3 regions of the Phreatobacter sp. GW821-FHT04C01 genome follow, and region 3 is predicted to be linked to each of the others. Evidence: riboswitches for the same ligand, from Rfam matches in the RefSeq annotation. Region 3 holds a riboswitch; each other region holds the start of a gene.
What was found. Region 3 has a riboswitch for thiamine pyrophosphate ahead of thiC (phosphomethylpyrimidine synthase ThiC). Riboswitches for the same ligand answer to the same signal wherever they lie in the genome.
Positions count from the first base shown of each region.

Region 1: it holds a riboswitch for thiamine pyrophosphate, as region 3 does, so the genes downstream of both, thiM (hydroxyethylthiazole kinase) here and thiC (phosphomethylpyrimidine synthase ThiC) in region 3, are expected to answer to the same signal.
Region 2: it holds a riboswitch for thiamine pyrophosphate, as region 3 does, so the genes downstream of both, AC07WJ_RS25355 (FAD-dependent oxidoreductase) here and thiC (phosphomethylpyrimidine synthase ThiC) in region 3, are expected to answer to the same signal.

Region 1 is NZ_JBWKTP010000009.1:308,635-314,173, forward strand. It holds gene AC07WJ_RS28965 (TRAP transporter substrate-binding protein) at 1-1,012, opposite strand, end outside; gene thiD (bifunctional hydroxymethylpyrimidine kinase/phosphomethylpyrimidine kinase) at 1,017-1,814, opposite strand; gene thiE (thiamine phosphate synthase) at 1,811-2,488, opposite strand; gene thiM (hydroxyethylthiazole kinase) at 2,501-3,280, opposite strand; TPP riboswitch at 3,277-3,386, opposite strand; gene AC07WJ_RS28985 (Lrp/AsnC ligand binding domain-containing protein) at 3,615-3,851, shown strand; gene AC07WJ_RS28990 (autotransporter family protein) at 4,287-5,539, opposite strand, start outside.
Region 2 is NZ_JBWKTP010000007.1:280,107-285,645, forward strand. It holds gene AC07WJ_RS25350 (tetratricopeptide repeat protein) at 201-1,547, opposite strand; TPP riboswitch at 1,675-1,800, shown strand; gene AC07WJ_RS25355 (FAD-dependent oxidoreductase) at 1,789-2,811, shown strand; gene thiS (sulfur carrier protein ThiS) at 2,802-2,999, shown strand; gene AC07WJ_RS25365 (thiazole synthase) at 3,004-3,786, shown strand; gene AC07WJ_RS25370 (thiamine phosphate synthase) at 3,773-4,381, shown strand; gene AC07WJ_RS25375 (IclR family transcriptional regulator) at 4,453-5,352, shown strand.
Region 3 is NZ_JBWKTP010000003.1:150,729-156,267, reverse strand. It holds gene argB (acetylglutamate kinase) at 1-596, opposite strand, end outside; gene AC07WJ_RS12455 (putative quinol monooxygenase) at 763-1,002, opposite strand; TPP riboswitch at 1,243-1,368, shown strand; gene thiC (phosphomethylpyrimidine synthase ThiC) at 1,560-3,416, shown strand; gene AC07WJ_RS12445 (DUF1059 domain-containing protein) at 3,482-3,697, opposite strand; gene AC07WJ_RS12440 (DUF3159 domain-containing protein) at 3,839-4,420, opposite strand; gene AC07WJ_RS12435 (hypothetical protein) at 4,570-4,818, opposite strand; gene AC07WJ_RS12430 (carotenoid oxygenase family protein) at 5,064-5,539, opposite strand, start outside.

The DNA.
Region 1 (5,539 bases), on a different contig from region 3:
GGGCCTGGAAGGCGGTGTAGCTGTCGCCCACCTTCTTCGCCATCGGGCTGCGGGTGCCGAGGTCGCGGACGAGATCGGCGGCGTGGCGGCGGGCAAGGCTCAGCATGTCCGCCGGAAAGCCGCGCAGCTTCACGCCATGGCTCGCCACCAGCACCGCCAGCGCCTCCATGTTGAGCTGCTCGATCTCGGCCAGCGCCACCGTCAGCTCGGCGAGGCAAGCGGTCTCCACCACCGCTCTCAGTTCGGGCTCCAGCCCGTCCCAGACGGCCTTGTTGACCAGGAACTCGCTCGCGCCGTTCGGCTTGTTGAAGCCCGGCGCATAATAGAACGGCGCCACCCGATAGAGGCCGAGCTGAATGTCGGCGCCCGGCGCGGTGAATTCGGCGGCGTCGATCGCGCCACGCTCCAGCGCCGGATAGATATCGGCCGGCGGCACGGCGAGCGCGGTGGCGCCGAGCCGCTGGAACAGCTCGGCGCCGAGCCCGACCATGCGGATCTTCAGGCCCTTCACATCCTCGGCCGATTGCAGCTCGCGGCGAAACCAGCCGCCCATGGAGACGCCGGTATTGCCGCCCATCAGCGGCTTGAATCCGAAACGCGCCGAGGTCTCGTCCCACAAGGCCTGGCCGCCGCCTTCGAGGATCCAGGCGGCATGTTCCGCCGGGGTGAAGCCGAAGGGAATGGCGGTGAAGAAGGCGGAGGCCGGCTCGCGGCCGATGCCGAAAAACGACGCGGTATGGCCGAGCTCGACAGTGGCATTGCCCACCGCCTCCTGCACCGCGAAGGCCGGCACCAGCTCGCCCGCGGCGAAGACCTGCACCGCCAGGCGGCCGGCCGACAGGGTGGTGATGCGGTCGGCGATGCGCTGCGCCGAAAAGCCCGGTCCGGGCAGGTTTTTCGGCCAGGCGGTGACCATGCGCCAGCGCCGTGCCGTTTGCGCCCGCGCGACCTGCGGGGCGGCGATCAGGCCGGCGGCGGCGGCCAATGTGGCGCGGCGGTCGAGACGGCTCATCGGCTCACCACCAGGCGTGGAAATGATGGGTCGGCCCATGGCCCTGGCCAATGGCGAGCCGGTCGGAGGCGGCGATCGCCTTGGTGACATAGTCCTTGGCCTCGGTCACCGCATGGCCGAGCGGCAGGCCCTTGGCGAGGCCGGCGGCGATCGCCGAGGACAGGGTGCAGCCGGTACCATGGCTGTTCCTGGTGACGATGCGGGGGGCCTCCAGCCGCGCCACCGTGTCGGGCAGAACCAGGAGGTCGACGCTCAGCGGGCCCGTGCCATGGCCCCCCTTCATCAGCACCGCCCGGGCGCCGCGCGCGATCAGCAGGCGGCCCTGCGCCAGCATCTCGTCTTCGCCCTTCGCCACCGGCTGGTCGAGCAGGGCGGCGGCCTCCAGCAGGTTGGGCGTGATCAGCATGACCTCGGGGATCAGGATGGTAGAGAGCGCGCTGATCGCCGCCGGGTTGAGCAGGCGATGGCCGGAGGCCGCCACCATGACCGGATCGAGCACCACGTTCGCCGCGCCGTGGCGCCTCAGGCCGGCGGCCACCGTGGCGATGACCTCGGGCTGCGACAGCATGCCGATCTTCACCGCCTTCACCGCCAGGTCGGAGAACACCGAATCGATCTGCGCCGCGATGAAATCCACCGGCACGTCGTGAATGCCCTGCACGCCGAGCGTGTTCTGGGCGGTCAGCGCGGTGATCACGCTGGCGCCATAGACGCCGAGCGCCGAGAAGGTCTTGAGATCGGCCTGGATGCCGGCGCCGCCGCCGGAATCCGAACCCGCGATGGTCACAGCGATCGCCGTCATGGCTGGTCACTCCCGATTTGGCGCGGTTCCGGCCGGCCCGCGGCAAAGGCCGCCTTCAGCACGGCCGCGGCCGCGCGCGGATCATCCGCCATGGTAACCGCCGACATGACGGCGACGCCGTCGGCGCCGGCCCGGGCGAGAGCGGCGGCATTGCTCGCATCGATGCCGGCAATGGCGCCGACCGGCAGGCGCGGCCAGCGGCGGGTGAACACGCCGCGGATCGCGGCAAAACCGTCGATGCCGATCGGCGGGTTCGGATTGTCCTTCGACGTGGTGGCGAAGACGCCGCCGATACAGGCGTAATCGATCAGTTCGACGGCGGCCGCTTCGGCCTCCGCGCGCGACGTGATGGTCAGGCCGATGATCGCCTCGTCGCCGAGCAGCCGGCGCGCGTCCGCCACCCCCATGTCGTCCTGGCCGAGATGGACGCCGTCGGCGCCGGCGGCCAGCGCGACATCGACGCGGTCATTGATCAGGAGCGGCACGCCCGAGCCGGTCAGCGCGATGCGAATGGCATGCGCGGTCTCGATCATCCTGGCCGTCGCCGCGCGCTTGTCGCGATACTGAATCAGCGTCGCGCCGCCGGCCGCGGCCGCCGCCGCCAGCTCCGCCAAGGGGCGGCCGCGCGACCGCTCGGGATCGACCAGGACATAAAGCGAAAGATCGGCCGTCACGGCAAATACCCTTCAGAGCACCCGGGCGCGGGTGGCGAGCTTGCCGGAATCGAGGCCATAGAGCGCATCGATATAGGCGCTGGCGAAACTGCCCGGGCCGTCGGCCTGCTCGGCCGCGATCTCGCCGGCGACGCCGGCCGCCACCAGGGCGCAGGCGCAACCGTCGAACGGATTGTCCGCGACCACCAGGAAGGCCGCGATCAGGGCCGCGCCGGCGCAGCCCATGGCGGTGACCTTGGCCATCAGCGGATGGCCGTTGGGCGTGCCGACCATGCGGGTGCCGTCGAGCACATGGTCGGTCTCGGCGGTGGCCGCGACGACCGCCTTCAGCGCGCGGGCATAGCTGTCGACCGGCTGGCCCTGGCTCAAGGCGGCGATTTCGGTCTCGTTGCCGCGCACCACCGTCGGGCCGCAGCCGGCGATCTCGCGGGCGAACAGCGCCCGGCTCGGCGAGCGCTCGATGAACACGGGATCGAGCACCCAGGGCAGCGCCTTGGCCTTGGCCGCCGCGATCGCCAGCCGGATGGCCTGGCGCCTGTCGTCGTCGAGCGTGCCGAGATTGACCAGAAGCGCGTCGGCCCCCTGCACGAAGGAGCCGATCTCCTCCGGCGAGGTGGTCATGGACGGCAAAGCGCCGATCGCCAGCAGCGCATTGGCGGTGAAGCCCTGGGCCACCCCGTTGGTGATGCAATGGATGCGCGGGTGGCGCGCCCGGATCTTGTCGAGCAGGGCGGCGGCATTCCAGGCGAGCGCGGCTGCGGCCATCACCGGCCCCCGTTCAAGACGAACCATCCGGACATCTCGGTTTCCTCCGCCGGCATGACCCGGTTCAGGTGCGACGGGTTGACCGCTCCAGCGGCCTCTCAGCCCTTGGCTTAGGGCACCCCGACGAGACAGGACCCATGTGGTAGGCCAAGCCGGCCGGGCCTGCAAGAGCGCTCCGCGCACGGCCCGTTTGCGCAGGCCGCCCCCGCCCGCGGTGCCGCCCTTGTGGAATTTCGCGGCTCATGCCGGGATCGCCCTTGCCGCCGGCCCCGCCGTCATGGAATCTCCCCGACCACAGCCTGGCCGCCCTTGCGGCCGGCACCGCCATCGTGGATTCTCCGCGCCGGCAAAGAGGCACGCCATGATCCCGTTTTTCGTCCAGATCAAATGCCAGCTCGGCAAGTCCTATGAGGTCGCCGCCCAGCTCGCCGACCGCGAGATCGCGTCAGAAATCTATTCGACCGCCGGCAATTTCGACCTGCTGGTCAAATTCTACGTCGAGCGCGAGGTCGATATCGGCCATTTCGTCAATGAGAAGGTGCAGGTCATCCCCGGCATCCAGGACACCCACACCATCATCACCTTCAAGGCGTTCTGAGCGGGTGGGCGCTTGAGAAGCGTGGCATCGCCCGAGAGGGTATCATCCCCAAAGGACGAAGCTTTCGCTTCGACCTTCACGGAACGCATGTGAACCACCACGTCACCCCCGGCCGACTGAGCGAAGCGAAGGAGGGGAAGGGGGGCCAGGAGTGGCAGGGCCTGTCGCCCAGCGCAGCGAAATCACTTGGACATATGCTCCGAGGGCGCGGTGAAACGGCTCCTGGCCCCCCTTCCCCTCGCTACGCTCGGCCGGCGGTGACATCGAGCCTTCAGACCAGCTCAGCCGAAACAGGCAGGCAACGCCAACGATCACCCGACGCAAGCAATGCAAAGTTCAAATCACCTTCCTCCCCCAAAACGCCGAACGCGCGACCCTTGGCGGGCCGCGCGCTGCGGATGGTGATGGAGGGAGGTCGGCCCCTGGCCGACGGGCCTACCAACTATAGCGCAGCCCGGCATTGGCGCGTATCGAGCGGTGGTGATCACCGAGCTCGCCGTCGATCGAGGTCGACAGCCGCATGCCGCCCGACAGCCGGAGCTCGGCGCCGATGGAAGCCAGCGCCGTATGGGTCGAGGGCCGGGCGCCGAAGACGGTGAAGCCGGAATTGGCCATGGCCTGGAAGCTCGCGTCGATCGAGCGGTCGGTCTTGGCCTGATAGCCCCAGGCGAGCCGCCCGAAGGTGATCAGCTCGCTGCCCGGCGCGACCTGGGTCTTGGCGTCGAGCCTGGCGCCGAGCTCGGTGCGGAGCGAGACGGTGCTGCGGCCGGCGAAGGTCAGCGCCAGGCCGCCGGTGGCCGGCGCGCTGAAGGTTTCGCCATAGCGCGGCGCGCTATAGCCGATGGCCTCGATCGCCGCGTATGGCGTGACGCCGAAGCCGGTCAGCCCGAAGCGCCAGCCGGTCTCGATGCGGCCGCCATAGGTCTGCGCGGTGACTCGCGACATATAGGTCTCGGCCGGCGCGCCGGCGGCGGTCCGGTTCATTTCGAAGGCGTTCCAGCCATAGGCGAGCGCCGCGGAGACATAGCCGTCGCCGAGCCGGGTCGAGCCGTAAAGGCCGATCTGAAACATGTTGCCGGTGCCGTTGCCCCGGTTGTTCAGGCCGAAACTGGTGCCCCCGCCGGCCAGCGCGAAACCAACCAGCGTATCCGCCGAAATGCGCTTGTCGGCACCGGCCGCCACGCCGAACAGCCCGGTGCTGGTCGTGCCCGAGCCGAAATTGGCATCGCCATTGATCCGCCCGCTCTGCGCGAAAGCCTTGGTCCAGACGCTCCAGCCGGCTTCACCCGGACGGGCGCGCGGATTGGACAGGTCCGCCATCTGGATCAGCGAGGGGCCGGCCTGGCCCGCCTGGGCGCCGCGGGCGCCCGCCATGGGGTCCAGCATGATGTTGAGGAACAGGCTGGAGGCCTGCAGCGCGGCCTCCTGGGTGGCGGTATTGTTCTCGCCCGACAGCTGGTTCAGGGCCGCCACCAGCGGCTGGCCCACCAGCACATAGGTCGGCAGGATGGCGGCGGGCAGTTGCGCGCCGCCGGCGACCGCATTGTCGATGCCGCGGGCGACATTGGTCGCATTGACCGGCGCACCGGCCGGCAGCGACGGCGACAGCGGTCCCGCCAGCATATTGGCGATGAAGGCCAGATCCTGGTTGATACTGCTCCAGGGCACCGTGCTGAGCTGGTTGAAAT
Region 2 (5,539 bases), on a different contig from region 3:
CGGGCAAGACGACGTGGGCCTCACGCCGGCCGGGGGCACGATACGTCATGTGATCGTCGATCCAACGCGCGCCCTCGAAGGCACTTTTCGTCTTGGCCGGGCTTGCCCCGGCCATCCACGACTTCAGTCTTGCTCTTCATACAAGGGGCGCGTTTGGCGCTCATCATCGTCACTCGGCAGTCTACCAACCCGCCGCTCCCTCACGCCGTCAGCGCGGCCGCGTGGCGATAGCCGATGCGCTTTTCCGGCGGCAGCGGGTAGCGCCCCGCGATCCGCTCCATCATCAGCCGGACATCGCCGATGGAACCCGCCTTCACCGCCGCGTCGGTGAACAATTGCTCCAGCACGTCCTGCTGCGCGTGGCTGCCGCCGAGCCGGTACATGCCGCCGAGCGCCGGCCGCATCAGCTCGACCGCCTCCTGGTGACGGCCGCGGCCATGGGCGAGCACCGCCGCCGAAATCGGCATTGCATAGAGCCGGACGAGGCCGGCGACCGTGTCCGAGCCCGCCGCCGCGGCCTTGAGCCCGGCCAGGAAGGCGTCGGCGGCCTGGAAGCGCCCGGTGCGAACCAGCGCCATCATCCAATGCGGCAAGGTGAAGGTGTTCAGGCAGTCGCCGATCCGGCCTTCGGCCTTGTCGGCCAGCTCGATCCAGCGGTCGCCGACATCGACGCCCTGCAGTTCCAGCCGGAACAGCATGGAAGCGGCGTTCTGCACGTCGATATAGAGGTCGGGCTGCATCGCGACGATCGGCGAGGCGAGATTGCGAAAGCCCTGGTCGTAGAGATCCAGGACTTCGCCGAACTCCTCGCGTTCGAGATGATAGAGGCCACGATGCCACCAGAGGTGATGCTTGAGATTGTTGCCGCCCTGCCAGTGCGGTTCCAGCTCGCGCAGCATCAGGATGCCTTCGCTGCGCCGCCCCTGCATTTCCAGGACATGGGCAACGGCATGGGTGGCCCAGATGTCGCCGGGATCGAGCGCGATCGCCTCGCGCCCGGAATTCTCGGCGACCGTGTAGTTGCCGCATTCCTCATTGGCGAAGGCCCGGCAGGCGAGCACGGCGCCGCGTCCGGCCAGTCCCAGCTCCCATTGCGGCAAGGTGGTTTCGACGGTGCTCAGCATCTGCTCGGCCCGGCCGAGCCAGAAGGCGTTGAAATGATGCAGCCGGAAAGCGACGACATCGGTCGGATCGTCGGCGACGATCGCCTCCCAGCGCGCCAGCAATTCATCGAGCCGGCCGTCGACCCAGGCCTCCAGCGCCGCGACATGGGCCTGCTCGCGGGTCGTCGTGGTCGCCGCGGTCCGCTTCGCCTGGCCCAGCGCCTCGCGCGCCACCGGAACCACGGCGAGGTTGAAGGCGGCGAGCGTCAGGTAGCCGCGCAGGACATGGGCGAGACAGAAGTCCGGGTCGAGCTCCAGGCAGGCCTTCAGCCGGGCGGCGGTGTCCAGGCGATAGGTCAGATAGCCGGCCACCGCATGGTCGAAGGCCTCCGCCGCCGCTTGCGATGCGCAGGTCACGGTCAGTCCACGACAATCCCTGGGCATGGCCACGGCTCCTTGCTGCGGCCGTCTCGGGCATCGGCGGCTCGGCCCCAAGCTCACGCCATCGGAGCGGGATTGTCCACCGTCGCCGACGGGGGTTGACGCGGCGGGGCGAGGGGCCCAGATTCCATGAAACTCTGAGGGGAGCCCCGCGACGGGGCTGAGAGGCTGCAACGCCGGTTTGGATGCCGGCACCGTGGCGACCCTTGAACCTGATCCGGATCATGCCGGCGGAGGGACAGGGATGCGTCAGGACGCGTCAGGGCGCAATGCGCCGATCAGCATCATCGGAGCCGGGATCGCCGGCCTGTGGCAAGCGCTGGCCTTCGCGCGGGCCGGCCATGCGGTGACGGTGTTCGAGCGTGGCGACGACGCCATGAGCCAGGCGACCAGCCATTGGGCCGGCGGCATGCTGGCGCCCTGGTGCGAGCGCGAAGGTGCCGACGATGTGGTCACGCGGCTCGGCATCCGCTCGCTCGCGCTCTGGCGCGAGGCGCTGCCCGACCTCGCCTTCAAGGGCTCGCTGGTGGTCGCCCATGCCCGCGACCGCTCGGATTTCGAGCGCTTCGCCCGGATGACGGATGGCCATGTCCGCCTGGATGCGGCGGCCATTGCCGGCCTCGAGCCGGCGCTCGAGGGGCGTTTCCGCGAGGCGTTGCATTTCCTCGGCGAGGGCCATGTCGAGCCACGGCTGGTCATGCCGCTGCTGCGCCGGCTGATCGCCGAGGCTGGCGGGCGCATCGTCTTTGATGCCGCGCGCGATCCCGACGAGCTGGCCGGGCTGGTGATCGATTGCCGCGGGCTCGCCGGCCGTGACCGGGCGCCGGGCCTGCGCGGCGTCAAGGGCGAGACGGTGCTGGTCGAGACATCGGAGATCACATTGACCCAGCCGATCCGGCTGTTGCATCCGCGCTGGCCGCTCTATGTCGTGCCGCGCTTGGACAACCGCTTTCTGATCGGTGCAACCTCGATCGAAAGCGAGGGCGAGGGGGTCAGCCTGCGTTCGGCCATGGAGCTGATGACCGCAGCCTATGCGCTGCATCCGGCCTTTGCCGAGGCGCGCATCGTCGAGCTCGGCGCGGCGCTTCGGCCGGCTTTTCCCGACAACCATCCGCGGATTGCCATCGACGGGGAGCGGATCACCGTCAACGGGCTCTACCGCCACGGATTTCTCATCGCACCGGCGCTCGCGGAACTGACGCTCGCGCAGCTGCACCAAGGTCTGCAACGCGACCTGATCGACAGAGAGGTGATGTCATGGTCCTGATCGTCAACGGCGAACGAACTGAAACGGCGGCGACCAGCTTGCCGGCCCTGCTGGAGGAGCTGGACTACCAGCACCGCCATCTCGCCATTGCCGTCAATCACGAGGTGGTGCCGCGCGCCGCCTGGGCGAAGGCCGCGCTCAACGACGGCGACGCCATCGAGATCATCACGCCGCGGCAGGGCGGCTGAGGCCATGGTCGATTTCTACGGCCGCAGCTTCTCCTCGCGCCTGCTCATCGGCACGGCGCTTTATCCGTCACCCGCCATCATGCAGGAGGCGGTGCGGGCGGCCGGTTCCGAGATCGTCACGGTCTCGGTGCGCCGCGAGACCGCCGGCGGCGGCACGGGGCAGGGCTTTTGGGCGCTGATCCAGGAGCTCGGCGTCGCGGTGCTGCCCAACACCGCCGGCTGCCGCAGCGTGCGCGACGCGGTGACCACGGCGAAACTCGCCCGCGAACTGTTCGAGACATCCTGGATCAAGCTCGAGGTGATCGCCGATGACGACACCTTGCAGCCCGACGTCGTCGGCCTGGTCGAGGCTGCGACCATCCTGATCAAGGACGGCTTCGAGGTCTTTCCCTATTGCACCGAGGACCTGAGCGTGGCGCTGCGGCTCGCCGATGCCGGCTGCCGGGTCATCATGCCCTGGGCTTCGCCCATCGGCAGCGCCCGCGGCATCACCAACCGCAAGGCGCTGGAACTGATGCGCCACCGGTTGCCGGACCTGACCCTGGTGGTCGATGCCGGTCTCGGCGCGCCGTCGCATGCGGCGGAGGCGCTGGAAATCGGCTTCGACGCGGTTTTGCTCAATACGGCGATCGCCAAGGCCGCCGATCCTGTCGCCATGGCAAGGGCCTTTCGCAGTGGTGTCGAGGCCGGCTATACGGCCCATGTCGCCGGGCTGATGGCGCCGCGCGACTTCGCTTCTCCGTCCACCCCGGTTGTCGGGACACCGTTTTGGCATGACCTATCCTGATCGCTTCTACCCCGTCATCGACAGCATCGCCTGGCTGAAGCGGCTCACCGCGCTGGGCGTCGGCACTGTCCAGCTGAGGGCGAAGAACCTGACGCGCGACGAGGCGACCGCGCTGGTGCGCGAGGCGCTGCTGGTGACCAGCGGCACGGCGACCAAACTGGTGGTCAACGACTGGTGGCAGGCGGCGATCGACGCCGGCGCCGAACATGTCCATCTCGGCCAGGAGGATCTCGCCGAGGCCGATGTGCCGGCGATCCGGCGGGCCGGCCTGACGCTCGGCCTGTCGACCCATGACGACGACGAACTGGATGCCGCGCTCGACCACGTGCCCGACTATGTCGCGCTCGGGCCGATCTACGAGACGACACTGAAGGTCATGCGCTTCGGGCCGCAGGGGCTCGATCGCATCCGCACCTGGAAGAAGCGCATCGGCGCGACGCCGCTGGTCGCCATTGGCGGCATCACGCTCGAGCGTGCCCCGGCGGTCTATGCCAGCGGCGCCGACGTCATCGCCGTGGTCAGCGACGTCACCGCCCATGCCGATCCGGACCAGCGCGTGCGCGATTGGCTGGCGCTGGCGGGCCGCACCGCCTGAGTGCCGCCGGCACCGGTCCAAGCCGTTGATGGGACTGGTGTCGCGGCGCGCTTCCTCGTATGGATTCCGTCATGATCAAGCGGCTTCCAGAGGGCAGGGGCGTCCAGTCGATCGAGGTTGGCGGGCGCCTGCTCGCCGCCATGGTCGCGCTCGGCAAGCCGGCCATGCTGCGCGACCTCGCGGCCATGGCCAAGGTCACCTCGGCGCAGGCCCACGCCTATCTCGTCAGCTTCCGCAAGATCGGCCTGGTCGAGCAGGATCCGCTCAGCGGCCGCTACCTGCTCGGCCCCTTCGCGCTGCAGCTGGGGCTGACCCGCATGCGCGAATACGTGCCGTTGCGCATGGCGGGCCAGGCGGCGGTCGCACTGGCCGCCGAGACCGGGTTGATGGTCACCATCTCGGTCTGGGGCACCCATGGGCCGACCATCATCGAGGTCGAGGAATCGGTTCAGCCGGTGCACGTCAATTTGCGCGTCGGCGCGGTCTATACGGTCACCGGCACGGCCACCGGCCGGCTGTTCGCCGCCTTCCTGCCGGAAGACCTGACGCGGCCCCTGATCGACAAGGAGCGCGGCGCTGGCCGGCCGGGCGCGGCCCGGCCCGCCAAGGACAAGATGGCCGCCGATTTCGCCGAGATCCGCCGGCGCGGCTTCGCCGTCACCGAGGGCATTCCGGTGCCCGGCATCAACGCCGTCAGCGCGCCGGTGCTCGACCATAGCGGCCAGGTGCAGTTCGCGGTGACGCTGATCGGGCCGGCCTCCGACCTGATCGTCAAGGGCGACAGCGAGCAGGCGCTTTTCGTGTTGAATTTCGCCGAGACCCTGTCGGCCAATCTGGGTTTCCGCGCCGCCGAGGCGACCGATGATCCCTCGGCCCCGGTCCTGCCCTTCGGCTTCGGCCGTATCCGCAGCGAATTCGCCGAGCGGGCGGTACCGTTCACCCGGACGCCGCGCCGGTCGCGGCCGGGTTAGCGGGCGGGGGCTGGCGAGGATGCGGGCCAGCTGTCAGCCTGCTTTGACGGCACACGCGCCTGAACCTCTACGTCACCCCCGGCGAGCGAAGCGAGGGAAGGGGGTCCAGGAGCCGCTAGGCCGCGCCTTCAGCGCATATATCCAAGAGATTTCGCAGTGTTGAGCGGAGCGACCTGCAACCCCTGGA
Region 3 (5,539 bases):
GCGAAGGTGTCGGCATTGACGTTATAGGTGTCGCCCTCCTTGGAGGTCGCGACCGGCGCCAGCACCGGGATCAGCTCCTTGCCGAGCACGGTGTCGAGTACCTTGGTGTCGACCTTGTCGGGTTCGCCGACATAGCCGAGATCGATCGCCTGCTCGATATTGGAATCGGGATCGCGCGCCGTGCGGCTGACCTTGACCGCCTTGACCATGTCGCCATCCTTGCCGCAGAGCCCGATGGCCTTGCCGCCGGCGGCATTGATGAAGCCGACGATCTGCTTGTTGATCGAGCCGGCCAGGATCATCTCGACGATCTCGACCGTCTGCTTGTCGGTGACGCGCAGGCCGTCGACGAACTGGCTCTTGATGCCGAGCTTGGCCAGCATCTGGCCGATCTGCGGGCCGCCGCCATGGACCACCACCGGATTGATGCCGGATTGCTCGAGCATGACGATGTCGCGGGCGAAGGACCGCGCGCCCTCCTCGTCGCCCATGGCGTGGCCGCCATATTTCACCACGATGATCTCGTCGTCATATTTCTGCATGTAGGGCAGCGCCTCGTTGAGAACGCGGCCGATATCATGAGCATCAACGGTCATGGCGGACTCCGGCGATCGCCTCCCTGGCGACAAACGTTGCGGGTCTTAGCCGATTTGCGGCCCGGGGTGAAAGGGAAGATCGGCCGGCGCGCGCAAATGGCCGCCCCCCGCAAGACGCGCGGCCAGGCCGGCTCCGCCCCGCCGGCAAGCGGTTCGATACCGTGTCCTAAGGGAGCTTGGCGGCCAGCACGTCCAGGTTCTGGATCGCCGGCGGCTCGGCGAACAGTTCGCCGGCCTGCGCCATCAAGGCCGCCGCCACCTTGCCCGAGAGATGCGCGGCACGGCCGGCCTCGTCGGGAAAGGCATCGAAAATGCCGAAGGTGGTCGGCCCCATCCGGATCGCAAACCAAGCCGTCGTCGCCGGCTCCTGGGCGACCAGCGGCAGGCCGCCCTTGAGGAACGTCACGACCGCAGTTTCCTTGCCGGGTTTTGCTTCCAAGCGAACATAGAGCGCCTTGGTGACCATGGCACTGGCCTCATCTGGGGTCCGCCCCTCGCCCGCACCCAGATTACTCTCTTGACGCGGGCCGGTCGATCGTCCTCGGACCAGGCGGATCCCGCGCGTCGCGACCGGCCGCTCCTGCCGGACCGCGTGGTGCCCGCCGCGCTCCCGCCTTGACTTCCTGAACCGAAGCGTCACAGTCGATCCCGCTCCAAGGGGAGCCCCGTGAGGGGGCTGAGAGGCCACGACGCCAGAGACCATCCTGGCACCGTGGCGACCCTTGAACCTGATCCGGGTCATGCCGGCGGAGGGATGGGACGCATGCCGACTTCGCTATTTCAGCGCCAAACGTTCGTGCTCACAGCCATTGCTGCGCGCACGAGGCCGTTTGTGTTGGCCAACCCGAGTTTCTCACGCGGCCAAGGCCTGGGCCAACCGGCCTGAAACCGCATGCCGCTGGCGTCGCCATGACCCTCGCCAGCTGACCAGCCAATACGCGCGCCCTCAAGGGAGCACCTGTCATGAACGCACCTCTCAAAGACATCAAAGCCGCCGTGACCACCGGGCCGATGCCCGCCTCGCGCAAGATCTTCGCGATCCCTGATGCCGCCCCCGATATCCGCGTGCCCTTGCGCGAGATCGCGCTGACCGAGGGCTCCGGCGAGGCGCCGCTGGCGGTCTATGACACCTCGGGTCCCTATACCGATCCCGACGTCGTCATCGATGTCGAGAAGGGCCTGTCGCGGGCGCGCGAGGCCTGGGTAACCGCGCGTGGCGGTGTCGAGCGCTATGTCGGCCGCGACATCAGGCCGGAGGACAACGGCCATGCCGGCAAGCACCTGGCCCGCGCCTTCCCGGTGGCGAACCCGCCCTTGCGCGGCCTGCCGGGCCAGCCGATCACCCAATATGAATTCGCCCGCGCCGGCATCATCACCAAGGAGATGATCTATGTCGCCGAGCGTGAGAATCTCGGCCGCAAGCAGGCACTCGCCGATGCCCAGGCGACGATCGCGGACGGCGAAAGCTTCGGCGCCGAGATCCCGGCCTTCATCACGCCCGAATTCGTCCGTTCGGAAATCGCCCGCGGCCGGGCCATCATCCCGGCCAATATCAATCACCCCGAACTCGAGCCGATGATCATCGGCCGCAATTTCCTGGTGAAGATCAACGCCAATATCGGCAATTCCGCCGTGTCCTCGTCGATCGAGGAAGAGGTCGACAAGCTGGTCTGGTCGATCCGCTGGGGCGCCGACACGGTGATGGACCTCTCGACCGGCCGCAACATCCACAACACGCGCGAATGGATCATCCGCAATTCGCCGGTGCCGATCGGCACGGTGCCGATCTACCAGGCGCTGGAAAAGGTCGACGGCGATCCGGTCAAGCTGACCTGGGAGGTCTATCGCGACACGCTGATCGAACAGTGCGAGCAGGGCGTCGACTATTTCACCATTCATGCCGGCGTGCGGCTGGCCTATGTGCCGCTGACCGCGAAAAGGGTCACCGGCATCGTCTCGCGCGGCGGCTCGATCATGGCCAAATGGTGCCTGGCGCATCACAAGGAGAGCTTCCTCTACACGCATTTCGAAGAGATCTGCGACATCATGCGAGCCTATGACGTGTCGTTCTCGCTCGGCGACGGCCTGCGTCCCGGCTCCATCGCCGACGCCAATGACGCCGCTCAGTTCGCCGAACTGGAAACGCTCGGCGAACTGACCCAGATCGCCTGGAAAAAGGGCTGCCAGGTGATGATCGAAGGGCCCGGCCACGTGCCGATCCACAAGATCAAGGTCAATATGGAGAAGCAGCTGAAGGCCTGCGGCGAGGCGCCCTTCTATACGCTCGGACCGCTGACCACCGATATCGCGCCGGGTTATGATCACATCACGTCGGGCATCGGGGCGGCGATGATCGGCTGGTTCGGCTGCGCCATGCTCTGCTACGTCACGCCGAAGGAGCACCTGGGCCTGCCCAACCGCGACGACGTGAAGGTCGGCGTGATCACCTACAAGATCGCCGCGCACGCCGCCGATCTCGGCAAGGGCCATCCGGCGGCGCAGCTGCGCGACGACGCCTTGTCACGCGCCCGCTTCGACTTCCGCTGGGAGGACCAGTTCAATCTCGGCCTCGACCCGGACACGGCGCGTTCGTTCCACGACGAGACCTTGCCGAAGGAAGCCCACAAGGTGGCGCATTTCTGCTCGATGTGCGGGCCGAAATTCTGCTCGATGAAGATCACCCAGGACGTGCGCGACTATGCCGCCACGCTCAACGACCAGCAGGCCGGCATGGACAGGATGAGCGAGAAATTCCTGGCCATGGGCGGCCAGGTCTATGTCGAGGCCGATGCGGTGAAGGCCAGCAACCGGGCGCTCTGACGAAAATGACCCGGCCGAAGCCAGGGCTTCGGCCGGGTCGCCTCGGGTTTCGATGAAGCGACGGGTCAGGCGGCGTGGCGCGGCGCGGCGACCGGCGGGGTGCCGTCATGGATGCCGCTGGCGATCATCGCGCGCAGTTCGGGCGTGTCCTGGTGCTTGTGCACGCTGACGGCGTGCTGGACCGCCGCCTCCAGCAATTCCTTCTCGGTGTCGGCGCTGATCGCGACCGTGCAATTCATCTCGCTCTTCATTTCACGGCAATCGATGAATTTGCGTGACATGGGTTCCTCCCGGACAGGACGAGGCATCGGGCGCGGGCCGATCGGGGCCGAGGCGCCCGGTGTCACAAGGGGAGAGCCTAGAACCGGTCCCGGGTCTTCGAAAGCCCGGAACAGAACGGAGTTACAATATTACCGCCATACTCACGGTGCACGGGACTGCGCGGCTTGCGCCTCAGCCCGGCCGAGGCGCTGCTGGCGGGCCGGATACCAGCCGGTGAACCAGATGGCGGCGGCAAGCGAGCCGACGATCGCCGCGACTCCGATCCAGAACGGCACGGCCGGCACGTAGAGGATGACGAGATCGGCCAGGACCTGGACAGCGAAGGCCGCGGTCCAGGCGCCGGTAATGGCATAGTTGGTGGCCCGGAAGCGCGGATGATCCCAGAGTTCGCGCGGCACCTGCTCGCGGGCGAATTGCAGGGTGAAGGGCTGGCGGATCAGGATCGATACCAGCGCAATCAGGAAAAGGCCGGCATCGACGGCCAGGCGGACACCGACCACGGTCCAGCTCGCCCGGGCGAGCAAGGTGTAAAGCGCCAGGCCGGCAAACAGGATGACCGTGCCGGCCTCCAGCACCTTGACCGCGCCGCCATGCCGCAAGCGATCGCGCAGGATCAGGCCGGCCGACAGGGCGGCGGCGGCGAACAGGCTCATCTCGATCGATGCGACGCGTGTCAGCAGGGCAAAGAGAATGAAGGGGGTCAGGCTGAGCAGAATGGACATGAGAGCCTCATCCGGAATGGCGGCGCGGGGCCGGCCTTTTTTTTCACGTTGCACTGCTGCGGCCACGTCGCGCCAGACGGCATGACGGCAAACAACCGGGAATTCCCTGCCCGATTGTTTGCATCATGGCGCTCGACGCGTGGCCTGGCTCAGTTCGGCGAAGCGACTTCGGGAACCGCCTGCAGGTCGATCGGCAGCGCGCGACCGGCGCGGCGAGCGACCGGCGCGGCGATGGCGCGGGCCGAGAATTCGCGCGCGATGCCGATGCGCGGCGCCGGCGACGGAACGGCCGCATCATAGGCCTCGACCTGGGCGGCATCGGCGCCGCCCTGGGCGAGAACCGGGGCCGAGACGGCGGCGAGCAGAAGGGCGGCGAGAGTGAAGGTCTTCATGGTCATGGTCCTTTCGAGTTTGGGTTGGTCGGTGGCATGAGGATTGGTGTCGTCGCTGGGATGAGCGGCTGCACGTCGGAAACCACGGCCGGCCCGGTCGACGACCGGAGGCGTGGGCAGTGTCCGCAATTGGCGCAGGAGCGCGCCGTGCGGCATTCGGGGACCGGCACGCTGCCGGGCCGGGGCGGCGGGGATGCGTCGGCGCTCGGCGACGCGGCCATGGCCATCTCCTCCGGAGCGCGAGGCGGCGATCAGCCCGCGGGAACCCAGTTGCCGTGGAAACCGAAGGGCACCCGGTGGCCGAGTTCGACGGTGGCGATCGGGCCGGCCTCGACCTCGATCGCATTGAACACGGCGAGGTCGCTGCGGTTCTCGGCGGCGCGCCAGACCACCGACAGCAGCCAGCCGTCGCCTTCCGGCGCATCGGCCGAACGCGGCACGAAGACCGGCTCGGAGGTGGCATCTCCCAGGGGCAGGAAATGCTCACGCCGCCGGCCCGCCTCGGCATCGAAATGGGCGATGCCGTCGAACAGGCCGCCGCGGGCGGCGCCCGGACGGGCGCAGGCGATCCAGCCGTGCCGGTTGGCAAGGCCGGCGCGGCGGTCGTCGATGCGCGGGAACTCGCCGGCGAGATCGTCGAGATAGGTGCGGCTGAAGGTGTCGGTGCGGCCGGACATGTCGAAGGTCCAGCGGCAGAGCCGGGCGCGCGACTTCAAGGGATCCGGCG